DNA from 2 places in the Streptomyces manipurensis genome. Region 1 is predicted to be linked to the other one. Evidence: riboswitches for the same ligand, from Rfam matches in the RefSeq annotation. Region 1 holds a riboswitch; the other holds the start of a gene.
The links. Region 1 has a riboswitch for cobalamin ahead of metE (5-methyltetrahydropteroyltriglutamate--homocysteine S-methyltransferase). Riboswitches for the same ligand answer to the same signal wherever they lie in the genome.
Positions count from the first base shown of each region.

Region 2: linked by a shared signal. The riboswitch ahead of ACPU2J_RS22705 (ribonucleoside-diphosphate reductase subunit alpha) and the one ahead of metE (5-methyltetrahydropteroyltriglutamate--homocysteine S-methyltransferase) in region 1 are both predicted to bind cobalamin.

Region 1 is NZ_CP186950.1:6,948,413-6,951,803, forward strand. Features, by position in the region: gene metE (5-methyltetrahydropteroyltriglutamate--homocysteine S-methyltransferase) at 1-1,743, opposite strand, end outside; cobalamin riboswitch at 1,912-2,137, opposite strand; gene ACPU2J_RS31600 (WhiB family transcriptional regulator) at 2,293-2,559, opposite strand; gene ACPU2J_RS31605 (DoxX family membrane protein) at 2,769-3,260, shown strand.
Region 2 is NZ_CP186950.1:4,873,069-4,876,459, forward strand. Features, by position in the region: gene ACPU2J_RS22705 (ribonucleoside-diphosphate reductase subunit alpha) at 1-1,574, opposite strand, end outside; cobalamin riboswitch at 1,715-1,836, opposite strand; gene ACPU2J_RS22710 (GNAT family N-acetyltransferase) at 1,888-2,385, opposite strand; gene ACPU2J_RS22715 (YbdD/YjiX family protein) at 2,483-2,680, opposite strand; gene ACPU2J_RS22720 (carbon starvation CstA family protein) at 2,677-3,391, opposite strand, start outside.

The DNA of each region.
Region 1 (3,391 bases):
GTCGCGGACGAAGGACCAGGCGAGCATGGTGACCGGGCCGGTCAGCATGCCCTTGACCGGCTTGGACGTCTGCGCCTGGGCGAACGTGGTCCAGCGGACCGTCATCGGCTCGGGGCGGGAGATGTCGCCGGCCAGGACGGGCGGGCGGACGTAGCGCGTGCCGTAGGACTGGACCCAGCCGTGCTGCGTGGCGACGTAGCCGGTGAGCTGCTCCGCGAAGTACTGCACCATGTCGTTGCGTTCGGGCTCGCCGTGCACGAGGACGTCGATGCCGGTCTTCTCCTGGAAGGCGATCACCTCGCGGATCTCGTGCTCGATCCGCTCCTCGTAGCCGGCCGCGTCGATCCGACCGGCCCTGAGGTCGGCGCGGGCCACGCGCAGTTCGTAGGTCTGCGGGAACGAGCCGATCGTGGTGGTCGGCAGCACCGGCAGGCCCAGGTGCGCGCGCTGCGCCGCCGTGCGCTGCTCGTAGGGCTGGGAGCGGCGGCCGTCCGCGTCGGTGACGGCCGCGGTGCGCGCCCGGACCGCCGGGTCGCGGGTGATCGCGGAGCCGGCGCGGGAGGCCAGGTCGGCGCGGTTGGCGGCCAGTTCGGCGGCGATGGTGTCGGTCCCCCGGGCGAGGCCGCGGGCGAGGGTGGCGATCTCGGCGGTCTTCTGCCGGGCGAAGGCCAGCCACCGCCGGATCTGCGGATCGATCTCGCGCTCGGCCGAGGCGTCCAGCGGGACGTGCAGCAGCGAGCAGGACGCCGCGACGTCGACCCGGTCGGCCAGACCGAGCAGGGTGCCCAGGGTGGTCAGCGACTTCTGGTAGTCGTTGATCCAGATGTTGCGGCCGTCGACCACACCCGCGACCAGACGCTTGCCCGGCAGCCCGCCGACGGCGGCGAGATCCTCCACGTTCGCGGCGGCCGAGCCGGTGAAGTCGAGGGCCACCCCCTCCACCGGGGCGGCGGCGAGGACCTGCAGCGCGTCGCCGAGCCGGCCGAAGTAGGAGGCGACCAGCAGCTTCGGCCGGTCGGCGGCCGCGCCCAGCTCACGGTAGGCGCAGGCGGCGGCGTTCAGTTCCGCCGGGGTGCGGTCCTGGACGAGTGCGGGCTCGTCCAGCTGCACCCACTCGGCGCCGGCGGCACGCAGGTCGGCGAGGACCTGCGCGTAGACGGGCAGCAGCCGGTCCAGGAGGGTGATCGGCTGGAAGTCCGCGGCCACGCCCGGAGCGGGCTTGGCGAGCAGCAGGTACGTCAGCGGGCCGACCAGGACCGGGCGGGCCGTGTGGCCGAGGGAGAGGGCCTCCGTCAGCTCGGCGACCTGCCGGGCGGAGTCGGCGGTGAAGACGCTGTCGGGGCCCAGCTCGGGTACCAGGTAGTGGTAGTTGGTGTCGAACCACTTGGTCATCTCCAGCGGCGCCACGTCCTGCGTGCCGCGCGCCATCGCGAAGTAGCCGTCGAGGGGGTCCGAGGCCACCGCCTCGCGGTGCCGGTCGGGGACGGCGCCCAGCATCACGCTGGTGTCGAGGACGTGGTCGTAGTACGAGAAGTCGCCGGTCGGCACCTCGTGGATGCCGGCCTCGGCCAGCTGCTGCCAGTTCGAACGGCGCAGATCGGCGGCCGTCTGCCGGAGGGCTTCGGCGGTGACGAGGCCCTTCCAGTAGCCCTCGATGGCCTTCTTCAGTTCACGGTTCTGCCCCTGGCGGGGGTAGCCGTACACGGTGGCCCGTGCTGCCGCGGCTGCGGGCTTCGCTGTCACGGAACTCTCCTTCGCGAGATGTGTCCAGGAACGTCCCGGTGACGGGACACGGACGCGAAGGGGACGACGGAGGGCACGGACCACGCCGCGGTACACCACCGCACGTGCCGTTCTCCGTGTACGCCGACCCGCCCACGAGGTCACCGGAACCTCCGTGCGCGGAACGTGTCCGCGTACGGGCAACGGGCAGGTCTTCGGACTCGCGGGCACGTCGGCCTCTGTCGAGGCGGACACCTAGTGGCCGTCGCTTCCCAGGACCGTTCTCCGGTCCCAGTGCGTATGACGGCGGTCGTTCCCGCTCACCGCTGCGGGGCAGTCCCGGATTCCCACCGGGTTCCCTCTTACGACGCATCCCGCCTGGCGGACGGGGCGAACCAGCTGCCCGGCCAGCGTAGGGGCCAGGATCGCTCAGCGGCGAGCTTTGTCCATCATGCGGACGCGGGAACGAGACAATCTGATGGCCGGTTCGCGCCGGGCCGCCCTTCGGGCGACCTCGGGGACCGAGGGGACCGCGGGGAACGCCCACCGCACGGCGTGCGAAGGGGCGTGTCACCGGGAGGAGGCGCCGGAGCGGTTGCGGGCCCGGGCCGTACGCCGTTTCGTGGCGCGGCGCTCCTCCTCGCTCATGCCGCCGCACACACCGAACTCCGGGCCGCTGCCCTCCAGGGCCCACCGCAGGCAGGCCTCCTGCACGGGGCAGCGGCGGCACACGGACTTGGCCTCCTCGATCTGCAGGAGCGCCGGGCCGCTGGAGCCCAGGGGGAAGAAGAGGTCGGGGTCCTCCTGCCGGCAGGCCGCCTCGTGGCGCCAGTTCATGGTCTTTCCTCCATCCGGTCGGTGCGGATCCTTGCCGGATCTCCTGACCGTTGTGGCCGGGTCTATTCAGGAAATCGGTGACCGTTCGCGGCTGTTGCACCGATTCGAGCGCCGGATGCGAGCCGCCGCCCGATCCGCGCGGGCGGACTTGGCGGGGGCGGACCGGACGGGGCCCGGATGAACCCGCGGCGTCCGGGCAGCAGCGGAGCATGGCCGTACTGCGAAAGCTCGCCCGCCCCCTGCTCGCCGCCCCGTTCGTCACCGGCGGCCTGCACGCCCTGCGCCACCCCGACGCCGCTGCCGTGGACTCCGTACGCCCCGTCGTCCAGGCGGTCGGGGCCCGTTTCCCGGCGCTCGACGGAGATCCGCGCCACCTCCTGCGTGCCACCGGCGCCGTCCAGGCCGGCGCCGCACTGCTCCTCGCGACGGGGCGTGCCCCGCGGCTGGCCGCGCTGACCCTCGCCGCCACCCTCGTACCGACCTCACTGGCCGCGCACGCCCACCGGACGCCGGAGGACCCGGACGAACGCGCCCGGCAGCGCGCCCGCCTCCTGACGGACCTCTCCGCGCTGGGCGGCCTGCTGATCGCCGCGGCCGACACCCACGGCAAGCCCTCGCTCGCCCACCGCTCCCGCCACGCGCTGCGCCGTTCGGCAAAAGCGGCGGCGAAGCACACGCCCGGCGGCGGCCTGCGGTCATGACGGCGCGGGCACCTCCTACCCTTCGCGGGAGGGGGCCGCACGAGCACCCGCACAGGGAGCTGAACATGGGGTCGACCGCGTCACGTCCGGTGTTCCGGCGCTCCGTCGTCGCGGTCGCGCCCCCGCCGCCG
Region 2 (3,391 bases), 2.1 Mb from region 1:
AAGAAGACGTCCTGGAGGCCCATCGCGCCCAGGCCCACCGGACGCCAGCGGGCGTTGGAGCGGCCGGCCTGCTCGGTCGGGTAGAAGTTGATGTCCACCACGCGGTCGAGGAAGGTGACGGCCGTGCGGACGGTCTCGTCGAGGCGCTCCCAGTCGATCTCGCCCGTCTCCGTGAGCACGAAGGCGCCCAGGTTGACCGAACCGAGGTTGCAGACGGCCGTCTCGCCGTCGTTGGTGACCTCGATGATCTCGGTGCACAGGTTCGAGGAGTGGACGACGGTGCCCGGCTCGGCGGTCTGGTTCGCCGTGCGGTTGGAGGCGTCCTTGAAGGTCATCCAGCCCTGGCCGGTCTGCGCGAGGGTGCGCATCATCCGGCCGTACAGGTCGCGGGCGGGCATGGTCTTGCGGGCCAGGCCGTCGGCCTCGGCCTTGCGGTAGGCGGCGTCGAAGTCGTCGCCCCACAGGTCGACCAGCTCGGGCACGTCGGCGGGGGAGAACAGCGACCACTCGGCGTCGGCGTTCACGCGGCGCATGAACTCGTCCGGCACCCAGTGGGCGAGGTTGAGGTTGTGGGTGCGGCGCTGGTCCTCGCCGGTGTTGTCGCGGAGCTCCAGGAACTCCTCGATGTCCGCGTGCCAGGTCTCCAGGTAGACCGCGGCGGCGCCCTTGCGGCGGCCGCCCTGGTTGACCGCGGCCACGGAGGCGTCGAGGGTCTTCAGGAACGGCACGATGCCGTTGGAGTGGCCGTTGGTGCCGCGGATCAGCGAACCGCGGGCGCGGATGCGGGAGTACGACAGGCCGATGCCGCCCGCGTGCTTCGACAGGCGCGCGACCTGGTGGTAGCGGTCGTAGATCGAGTCGAGCTCGTCCAGCGGGGAGTCCAGCAGGTAGCAGGAGGACATCTGCGGGTGCCGGGTGCCGGAGTTGAAGAGCGTCGGGGAGGACGGCAGGTAGTCCAGCCGGCTCATCAGCCGGTAGAGCGAGGCCACTTCCTCGACGGCCTGGACGCTCTCGTCCGCGGCGAGACCGCAGGCCACGCGGAGCATGAAGAACTGCGGGGTCTCGATGACCTGACGGGTGATCGGGTGGCGCAGCAGGTAGCGGCTGTGCAGGGTGCGCAGGCCGAAGAAGCCGAAGCGGTCGTCCGCGCCCTCGGCGAGGGTGTGCTCGACGAGCGCGTCCAGGCGGGCCGCGTGCGCGCGCACGAACTCGGCGGTGCGGTCGGCGATCAGGCCTTCGCGGTGGCCGACCTCGACGGAGGCGGAGAACGAGGTGGAGCCCTGGCTCGCGGCCTCGTCGCGCACGGCCAGCGTCAGCAGGCGGGCGGCGAGCCGGGAGTACGCAGGGTCCTCGGAGATCAGGCCGGCGGCGGCCTCGGTGGCGAGCCCCCGCAGTTCGGCCTCGTCGGCGGCGGAGCTGCGGCCGCGGAGCGCGGCGGCGGCCACCCGGCCGGGGTCGGTGTCGGGGAGGTCCGCCGTCAGTTCGGTGAGGGTACGCAGCAGCGTGGCCCCCGGGCCCTCGGTGTTGTCGCCAGAAGTGGACTCGGCGCGCGGTGCGGAAGGCGCGATGGTCACGGCGGGAGCTCTCCCTCGCTCGGCCCGGGTCGTGCGCGGGCGGGCGCGGGCGCGCATGCGGGCGTGGCAGGAACGGGCACACCGCACGGCGTCCACCGGCCCAACCGCGAGACCCGGACGTGTCGGCACCCGGTTCGGTCGACCCGGGCGCACCGTCGGCAGGTCATCGGACTTGGCGTCCGGATGCCGGACACTTCATACCGTTGCGGGACAGTTCCGGATTCCCACCGGATTCCCCTGCGGCGACAGCAGGCATGAGCATACATGTGGGGGCGGCCCGTTGCCGCAACCCCCACATGTAGTGTCGGCGTGGCTACAGCTTGAGCCGATACGTGAGGAGTGTCAGGCCCTCGACGGGCGCCCAGTCCCGCTCCGGCGTGCGCACGAAGCCCAGGCGCGCGTAGATCCGGTGGGCCCCGGCCATGCTGCGCTGGGTGGAGAGCACCACCCCCGTGACGCCCGGCAGGGCCCGTGCGCGCTCGACACAGGCCCGTACGAGCGCCTCCCCGGCTCCCCTGCCCCGCGCGGCGTGATCCACCGCCAGCATCCGGAACTCGGCCTCGTCCGGACCGGCTATGTCGGCGAGCGGGCTGCCGGGTGCGGCGAAGGTCACCCCGCCCAGCAGGCGCCCCTCCTCCTCGGCGACGAGCACCTCGGCCAGGGCGGCCCGGCCGGCGACGTCGCGCAGCACGTTCAGGTAGGCGTCGTCCTCGCCGAAGTCCAGATGCCCGTCGGCGAGGTAGGCCCGCGCCGTGATCCCACCGAGGTCCGCGTAGTCGGCGGGCAGCGCCCTCCTGATCACCATGTCCATGCGTCCGAGTGTGCAGGACGCCGTGGTGTGCCGGCCGGGCCCGGCACGCCCGAAGGCCCCGCCGCGGGCAGCGGCGGGGCCTTCGGGGCGGGGCGGCTCAGCAGCAGCGGAAGCCCTCGCGGGGGTCCGCCTCGCGGGCGTCCGTGCGGGCGCGCTCGAAGGCCCGCCGGGTGAGGACCTCCGCCTGCGGGTCGTGGGAGCGGGCGTGGGCCACGTACCGGTCGTACGCCGCCTCCCCGGAGAACTCCCGTACGTAGAACCGCACCTTCGCCAGCGCGCCGCGCACACCGCTCACGCCACCGGCTCCTTGACCTGTCCGCCGCCCGTCTCGGGGCCCACCGCGGCGAGCTGCGCCCGCTCTTCGGGGGTCGCGATCAGCCCGGCCGGCGCGACGATCTTCGACTCGGTCCAGGGGACCTCGGAGAGGGTCGCCGACTGCGGATCGCGGACCGCCTTCCAGCAGGTCCGGGCCGCGTCCGCGAGGACCACCAGGATCAGGACCGCGAACAGCGCGCACAGGACGCCGTCGACCGTGGCGTTGGTGACCACGGTGTGCATGTCGTCCATGTTCTTCGCCGGCGGCAGGACCTTGTCGGCGTCGATCCCGGCCTGGTACTTGTCGCGCTGGGCGAAGAAGCCGACCTTCACGTCCTCCGAGAAGATCTTCTGGTAGCTCGCGGTGAGGGTCACCGTGGCGTCCCACACCAGCGGGACCCCCGTCACCCAGGCCCACTTGAGCCGCCCGGACTTCACCAGCAGCGTGGTGCAGACGGCCAGGGCGACCGCGGCGAGCAGCTGGTTGGCGATGCCGAAGAGCGGGAAGAGCTGGTTGATGCCGCCCAGCGGGTCCTTGATGCCGACCCACAGGAAGTAGCCCCACCCGCCGACGACGATCGCGCTCGCGAACCACACGCCGGGCTTCCAGCTGACGTCCTTGAAGGACTTGTGGACGTTGCCGAGGGTGTCCTGGAGCATGAACCGGCCCACGCGGGTGCCCGCGTCCAGG